Regions from separate parts of the Streptomyces sp. NPDC001851 genome, predicted to be linked through region 2. Evidence: riboswitches for the same ligand, from Rfam matches in the RefSeq annotation. Region 2 holds a riboswitch; the other holds the start of a gene.

Region 1 (3,762 bases), on a different contig from region 2:
CCGGCCTCGTGCACCTGGGCGCAGATGTCGGCGACGTGCTCCTCGAACACGCCGTGCGTCGACGGGTAGGTGATCATCAGCACCGCCAGCTCGTCGCGGTACTGCCCGATCTTGGCCCGCAGGTCCTCGACGTCGATCTCGCCGTCCTCGGCGGTCTTCACGACGACGACCTTCATGCCGGCCATCACGGCGCTGGCGGCGTTGGTGCCGTGCGCGGAGGACGGGATCAGACACACGGTCCGCTGCTCGTCGCCGTTGGCGCGGTGGTAGCCGCGTACGGCCAGCAGACCGGCCAGCTCGCCCTGCGAACCGGCGTTCGGCTGCAGGGAGACCTTGTCGTAGCCGGTGACCTCGGCGAGACGTTCCTCAAGCTCACGGATGAGCGTGAGGTAGCCCTCGGCCTGCTCGGCCGGGGCGAAGGGGTGCAGCTGCCCGAACTCGGGCCAGGTGACCGGCTCCATCTCCGTGGTCGCGTTGAGCTTCATGGTGCAGGAGCCCAGCGGGATCATGCCGCGGTCGAGCGCGTAGTCGCGGTCGGCCAGCTTGCGCAGGTAGCGCAGCATCGCGGTCTCGGAGCGGTACTGGTGGAAGACCGGGTGGGTGAGGTAGGCGTCGGTGCGCAGGAGCGCCTCGGGCAGGGTGTCCTCGGCGGTCGCCTCCAGCGCCTCGATGTCGCCCTCGACGCCGAAGGCGGACCACACGGCGGCCAGCTGGGCCCGCTTGGTGGTCTCGTCGCAGGCGATCGAGACGTGGTCGGCGTCGGCCAGGTGGAGGTTGACCCCGTTCTTCCGGGCGGCGGCGACCACCTCGGCGGCCTTGCCGGGCACCCGCGCGGTGAGGGTGTCGAAGAAGGCGCCGTGCACGATCTCGACGCCGCCGGCCTTCAGACCCGCGGCGAGGATCGTGGCGTACCGGTGCGTGCGCCGGGCGATGGTCCGCAGGCCCTCCGGCCCGTGGTAGACGGCGTACATGCCGGCCATGACGGCGAGCAGCACCTGCGCGGTGCAGATGTTGCTGGTGGCCTTCTCCCGGCGGATGTGCTGCTCACGGGTCTGCAGCGCGAGCCGGTAGGCCTTGTTGCCGTCGGCGTCGACGGAGACGCCCACGAGGCGGCCGGGCAGGCTGCGCGCGAACTTCTCGTGCACCGCCATGTAGCCCGCGTGCGGACCGCCGAAGCCCATCGGCACACCGAAGCGCTGGGTGGTGCCGACGGCGATGTCCGCGCCCAGCTCGCCCGGCGGGGTCAGCAGGGTCAGTGCGAGCAGATCGGCGGCCACGGTGACCAGGGCGCCCAGCTCGTGCGCCTGGTCGATGACCGGCTTGATGTCGCGTACGGCGCCGGAGGCGCCCGGGTACTGGATCAGCACGCCGTTGATCTCGCGCTCGGCCACCGCGGCCGGAATGCCCTCGCTGAGGTCGGCGACGACGACCTCGACACCGGTCGGCTCCGCACGCGTCTCGATGACGGCGATGGTCTGCGGCAGCACGTCCGCGTCGACCAGGAACAGCCCCTTCTTGTTCTTGCCCATGCGCCGCGACAGGGCCATCGCCTCGGCGGCGGCCGTTCCCTCGTCGAGCAGGGAGGCACCGGAGGTGGGCAGGCCGGTGAGCTCGGCGACCACGGTCTGGAAGTTCAGCAGGGCTTCCAGCCGCCCCTGGGAGATCTCCGGCTGGTAGGGCGTGTACGCGGTGTACCAGGCCGGGTTCTCCATGACGTTGCGCAGGATGACCGGCGGGGTGAAGGTGCCGTAGTAGCCCAGGCCGATCATGGAGTCGAGGACCTGGTTGCGGTCGGCGAGCGAGCGCAGCTCGGCGAGCACCTCGGCCTCGGTGCGGGCGCCCGGCAGGTCGAGGGCGTCGGCGTTCTTGATCACATCCGGGACCGCGGCGGCGGTCAGCTCGTCGAGGGAGCCGTAACCGACGTGCGCGAGCATCTTGGCCCGCGCCTCCTGGTCCGGCCCGATGTGACGCTGCTCGAACGGGATGCCCGCTTCGAGCTCCGAGAGCGGAATGCGATGGGCGGTCATTGCGGAGGCCTCCTGGTCTGACGCGACCTTCGAGGGGCACCCCGGTACGGATACCCCGACGGCCTCCCCCTCTGTCATCTCAACCTGAGAGCTTCACCGGGTACCCGAGGGCCCCGGCTTTCACCGTCGGTGAGGGCGGGAGCCGTCGACACCCGCCCTGCTTTCCAGAGTGACCTCGTCCATGCGGTACGTGAGCCTGAGAGATTCCGGGGAGGATTTGCTCCTTCGGCGCCTCCGAGGTGGTCGGAGGACTCTCCCGCACGGGGTCAGCAGCCGCTGTCAGCCTACCAGCGAGGTCAACGCCCGAGCCTTCGAGTGGCCGCCTCCCTGAATGTGCTCTTTTGTAGTGCTTACGGATGTGTTGCGACCAAGAGGAGGGAGAGGGACCGTGCAGACCGAGATCGATCCGCGCAACCTGATCGGCCGCAAGGCGTTCGACCGCAATGGGACCAAGATCGGCACCATCGACGAGGTCTACCTCGACGACGCGACCGGCGTGCCCGAGTGGGCGGCCATACGCACCGGCCTGTTCTCGCGGGACGCCTTCGTCCCCCTGGAGCCCAGCGAACTGGTCGAAGGCTCCCTCCACGTCCCCTTCGACCGCGCCCTGATCAAGGACGCCCCCGACTTCGGCGTGGGCCGCCACCTCTCCCCCGAACAGGAACTCCAGCTCTACCACCACTACGGCCTGGACGTGACCCCGCCTCCGTCCGTACCGGACCACGACTTCGGCAAGCTGGCGGGGTCGGAGGAGACCTGAGGCCTCTGATCCTCGCCACTGCTCGGCTGACCGAGACGGGCGGGCGGGTGGGAAGGAGCAACCAACGGCAACGGATCCGCGGACTCCAGGGCGGGATCCCCGACCAGAAACGTCCGCACCCGCCCCGGAGGGGACTGCGGCGTCTCAAACCGCACGGTGACCCGCCCCAGCCCACTCCCCTGCACCCACCCGGGCCCGTACTCGGCATGCCGCACGTCCTGCCCCGCGCGCCAGTGCCGTTCGACGGGCTCCGGCTGCTCCACAACGACTTCAACCGCACCCTTCTCCGGCTCCTCCGCCAAAGGCACCGGCATGGCCTGAGCGAACAGGTCCTCCTGGGTGTAGTCGGCGAGCCCGGAAACGCCCACGCCGAGCAGCCGTACCCCGCCCGTGGTGTCCACCGAGTCCAGCAACCGCGCGGCCGCCTCCCGCACGACCGCCGGATCGTCCGTCGGTCCCCTGAGCGTCTCCGATCTGGTCAGCGTCGAGAAGTCGTACCGCCGCACCTTCAGCACGATGGTCCGCCCCGACAGCCCTGCCTCGCGCAGCCGCCCCACACACCGGTCGGCGAGCCGCTGCACCTCCAGGCCGATCCGCAGCCGGTCATGGATGTCCACGTCGTACGTGTCCTCCACCGATACCGACTTCGCCTCGCGCTCGGCGACCACCGGCCGCTCGTCATGGGCCAGGGCCATGGCGTACAGCGCGTGCCCGTGCGCCTTGCCGAGCAGCCGGACCAGTTCGTCCTCGCCCGCCTCCGCCAGTTCCCCGACCGTGGTGATCCCGGCTCTGCGCAGGTGGTCGCCGGTGGCCGGGCCGACCCCGGGCAGGGTCCGCACCGGCATGGGCTCCAGCAGGGCCCGCTCCGACCCCGGCTCGATGACCACCAGGCCGTCCGGCTTGGCCTGCTCGGAGGCGATCTTGGCGAGCATCTTGGAGGCGGCGAGCCCGACCGACCCGGTGAGCCCGGTGACC
Region 2 (3,762 bases):
AGCTCCTTGACCCGGTCGATGGCGATCTGCTCGGCGACGTCGACGTGCTCGCAGCCGCCGTAGTAGCGGCGGCCCGGGTAGCCCTCGGCGTACTTGTTGGTGAGGACGGAGCCCTGCGCCTCCATCACCGCGAGCGGCGCGAAGTTCTCGGAGGCGATCATCTCCAGCGTGGACTGCTGGCGGCCGAGCTCGGCGTCGACCGCGGCGGCGATCTCCGGGTCCAGCTCGTGCAGGGGCGTGTTCAGGGAGGTCATACGGCTACGACTCCTCAGCCGGCGTTCTGGGCGGTGTACTCGTCGGCGGAGAGCAGGTCGGCCGGCTCCTCCGAGACGCGCACCTTGAACAGCCAGCCGCCCTCGAAGGGGGCCGAGTTCACCAGCGACGGGTCGTTGACGACGTCCTCGTTGATCTCGGTGACCTCACCGGTGACCGGCGAGTACAGGTCGGAGACCGACTTGGTGGACTCCAGCTCGCCGCAGGTCTCGCCCGCGGTCACCGTGGAGCCGACCTCGGGGAGCTGGGCGTAGACCACATCGCCGAGCGCGTTGGCCGCGAACTCGGTGATGCCGACCGTCGAGACGCCGTCCTCGGCGGCCGACAGCCACTCGTGCTCCTTGCTGTAGCGCAGCTGCTGGGGGTTGCTCATGGCCTGAATTCTCCTGTACGCGCGGGAGTGCTGATGAAGGGGGGACTGCTGAAGCCGCTGATGAGCAGCGGAAACGTGCGCGGGGTCACACAGTGGCCGCGCCCAGTGTCTACTTCTGGCGCTTGTAGAACGGCAGCGCCACGACCTCGTACGGTTCGTGGCTGCCCCGGATGTCGACGCCGACGCCCGCGGTGCCCGGGGCCGCGTGCGCCGCGTCGACGTACGCCATGGCGATCGGCTTGCCCAGGGTGGGGGAGGGGGCGCCGGAGGTGACCTCGCCGATCACCTGGCCGCCCGCGACGACGGCGTACCCGGCGCGCGGCACCCGCCGGCCCTCGGCGACCAGCCCGACGAGGACCCGCGGCGGGTTCTCCTGGGCCCTGGCGGCGGCCTCGGCGAGCGCCTCGCGCCCCACGAAGTCGCCCTCCTTCTCGAACTTGACCACGCGGCCGAGCCCGGCGTCGAAGGGGGTGAGCGCCGTGGTCAGCTCGTGCCCGTACAGCGGCATGCCCGCCTCCAGGCGCAGGGTGTCCCGGCAGGACAGGCCGCAGGGGACCAGGCCGACGCCCTCGCCGGCCTTGGTCAGCGCCTGCCACAGCTCCACGGCGTGCTCCGGCTTCACGAACAGCTCGAAGCCGTCCTCGCCGGTGTAGCCGGTGCGGGCGATCAGGGCCGGGACGCCGGCGACCGTGCCGGGCAGGCCGGCGTAGTACTTCAGGCCGTCCAGGTCGGCGTCGGTGAGGGACTTCAGGATGCCGGGGGACTCGGGGCCCTGGACGGCGATCAGCGCGTACGCGTCCCGGTCGTCGCGCACCTCGGCGTCGAAGCCGGCGGAACGCTCGACGAGGGCGTCCAGCACCACCTGGGCGTTGGAGGCGTTGGCGACCACCATGTACTCGGTCTCGGCGAGCCGGTAGACGATCAGGTCGTCCAGGATGCCGCCGTCGGCCTGGCAGATCATGGTGTAGCGGGCGCGGCCGACGCCGACGGAGGCGATGTTGCCTACCAGGGCGTAGTTGAGGAGGGCGGCCGCGCCGGCGCCGGTGACGGTGATCTCGCCCATGTGGGAGAGGTCGAAGAGACCGGCCTTCGTACGCACGGCGAGGTGCTCGTCACGCTCGGAGCCGTAGCGCAGGGGCATGTCCCAGCCGGCGAAGTCGGTCATCGTCGCACCGAGCGAGCGATGCAGCGCGTCCAGCGCGGTATGGCGCAGCTCAAGGGGTTCGGTACTGCTCATCGGACGGTCGTCTCCCAGGAAAGCAGGACAGGCGAGGAACGTTCCTCCCCATCTGTCATCGGAACCTGAGAGGTTCGCCAGGACCGCCACAGGGACGATCACGGCTTGCACCTTGGGTGGAGCCACTGTCGCAGCGGCCCGCTTTTCAGATGTGCCTCGCCCGCGCGGTAACGGGGCCTGAGAGATTCAAGGGAGGGACTTGCTCCTTCGGCGCCCCGGCATCAGTGCTGCCAGGGACTCTCCCGCGCGGATTCAAGCGGCCGGTATGCAGTTGGCGGCCACATCATTGCACGGCGAGCCTGCTTTTGTAACCGACCTGTGGCAGGACGCGGACCCCTCCACCACCCCCGTTCATTACCTTCTCTTTACGCATCGCGGGCATGAGGATGACCGGGCCGACAGGGGAGGAAGATCACGATGAACAGGACCCTGGTGTACGCCACCGCCGGCACCGGCATCGCGGTGCCGGGTCAGCGCCCCGCGCCGGCCCCCGTCGTCCGCGACCTGCGCGACCGCGCCGGCAGCGGCCCGCACGTCCTGCTCTTCGGCCCCCAGGACCTGGTGGTGATCACCGGCCTGCCCGGCAGCGGCAAGTCCACCCTGATGCGGCGCGCGGTCGCCGGCCGCCGCGTCGACTCCCAGGACACGCGCGACCGCTTCGCGGCCCGCCTGCCCCGAGCGCTCCCGTACACCCTCTACCGCCCGCTGGTCCGCCTCGCCCACTACACCGGCCTGCGCCGCGCCCTGCGCACCGGCGAGGGCCTCGTCGTGCACGACTGCGGCACCCAGCCCTGGGTGCGGGCCTGGCTCACCCGCGCGGCACGCCGCCGCGGCGGCACCCTCCATCTGCTCCTGCTCGACGTCCCGCCCGACACCGCCCGCGAGGGTCAGCGCACCCGCGGCCGGGGCGTCTCCCGCTACGCCTTCCGCCGCCACCGCCGTACGACCGCCCGGCTGCTCGACACGGTCGAGCGGGGCGGGCTGCCCGCGGGCTGCGGCGCCGCGGTGCTGCTGGACCGCACGGCGGCCGACGCGCTCCGGCGGATCGCGTTCACCGGATGAGGGGGACGGTGTGCACGCGGCGAGGGGCTGTCACCGCCACCCGCTAGCCTTCTTGGTCACAGCAGAGATTTCCAGCAGGCGGTAGGCAGATGGACTTCCCGGCGGACATTCCCGCGGACTTCCCGGCACAGGCGCACCCCCAGCCCCACGGCGGCTGGCCCGGCAACGAGCTGGAGGAGGTGCTCTCGGCCTCCCTCGGCATACCCGCCGCGGCCGGCCGGATCATCGAGGTCCTGGGCCGCAGCCTGCTGTGGATCCCGCTGCCGAGCGGCGGCGGCCCCGACAGCGGCCCGCTGGACCTGCCCACGCTGGACCTCGGCGGCCAGACGTACGTCCCGGTGTTCAGCTCCGAGGAGCAGCTGCGCCAGGCGGCCGGCTCCCACATGTCGTACACCATCGCCCCCGCCGTGGAGTTCGCCCGCGGTCTGCCCCCGCAGGTCGGCATCGCTGTGAACCCCGACGCCCTGGTCGGCATCCCGCTCCCGCCCGCGGCGGTGGCCGAGCTGTGCCGGGTGGGCCGCACCCCGCTGGACGGGCCCAACACCGGCGGCCGGGTCCGCCTCTTCGAACCCGACTGGCAGGACGACCCGGTCGACTTCCTCTCCGCCGCGTCCGCCGAGTTCGCCGAGACCGGCGTGGTCCTCACCGCCCGCCGCTGCCTGGCCGCCATAGAGACGGACGACCCGGTGATGTTCGTCGGCGTGGAACTCTCCCAGTGGGAAGGCGACCTCCGCGCGCTCCCCATGCAGGCCCTGGGCCGCGCCCTGGGCAAAGTCCCGGTCAAGTGGCCGATGAGCCTGGTCCTCCTGGACGTGAC

What was found. Region 2 has a riboswitch for glycine ahead of gcvT (glycine cleavage system aminomethyltransferase GcvT). Riboswitches for the same ligand answer to the same signal wherever they lie in the genome.
Region 1: it holds a riboswitch for glycine, as region 2 does, so the genes downstream of both, gcvP (aminomethyl-transferring glycine dehydrogenase) here and gcvT (glycine cleavage system aminomethyltransferase GcvT) in region 2, are expected to answer to the same signal.

The regions. Positions count from the first base shown of each region.
Region 1 is NZ_JBEOYR010000008.1:9,407-13,168, reverse strand. It holds gene gcvP (aminomethyl-transferring glycine dehydrogenase) at 1-2,027, opposite strand, end outside; glycine riboswitch at 2,202-2,296, opposite strand; gene ABT171_RS13285 (PRC-barrel domain-containing protein) at 2,416-2,787, shown strand; gene ABT171_RS13280 (DNA polymerase IV) at 2,709-3,762, opposite strand, start outside.
Region 2 is NZ_JBEOYR010000003.1:52,413-56,174, forward strand. It holds gene glyA (serine hydroxymethyltransferase) at 1-254, opposite strand, end outside; gene gcvH (glycine cleavage system protein GcvH) at 269-646, opposite strand; gene gcvT (glycine cleavage system aminomethyltransferase GcvT) at 756-1,883, opposite strand; glycine riboswitch at 1,926-2,038, opposite strand; glycine riboswitch at 2,039-2,138, opposite strand; gene ABT171_RS05280 (AAA family ATPase) at 2,301-2,945, shown strand; gene ABT171_RS05285 (enhanced serine sensitivity protein SseB) at 3,035-3,762, shown strand, end outside.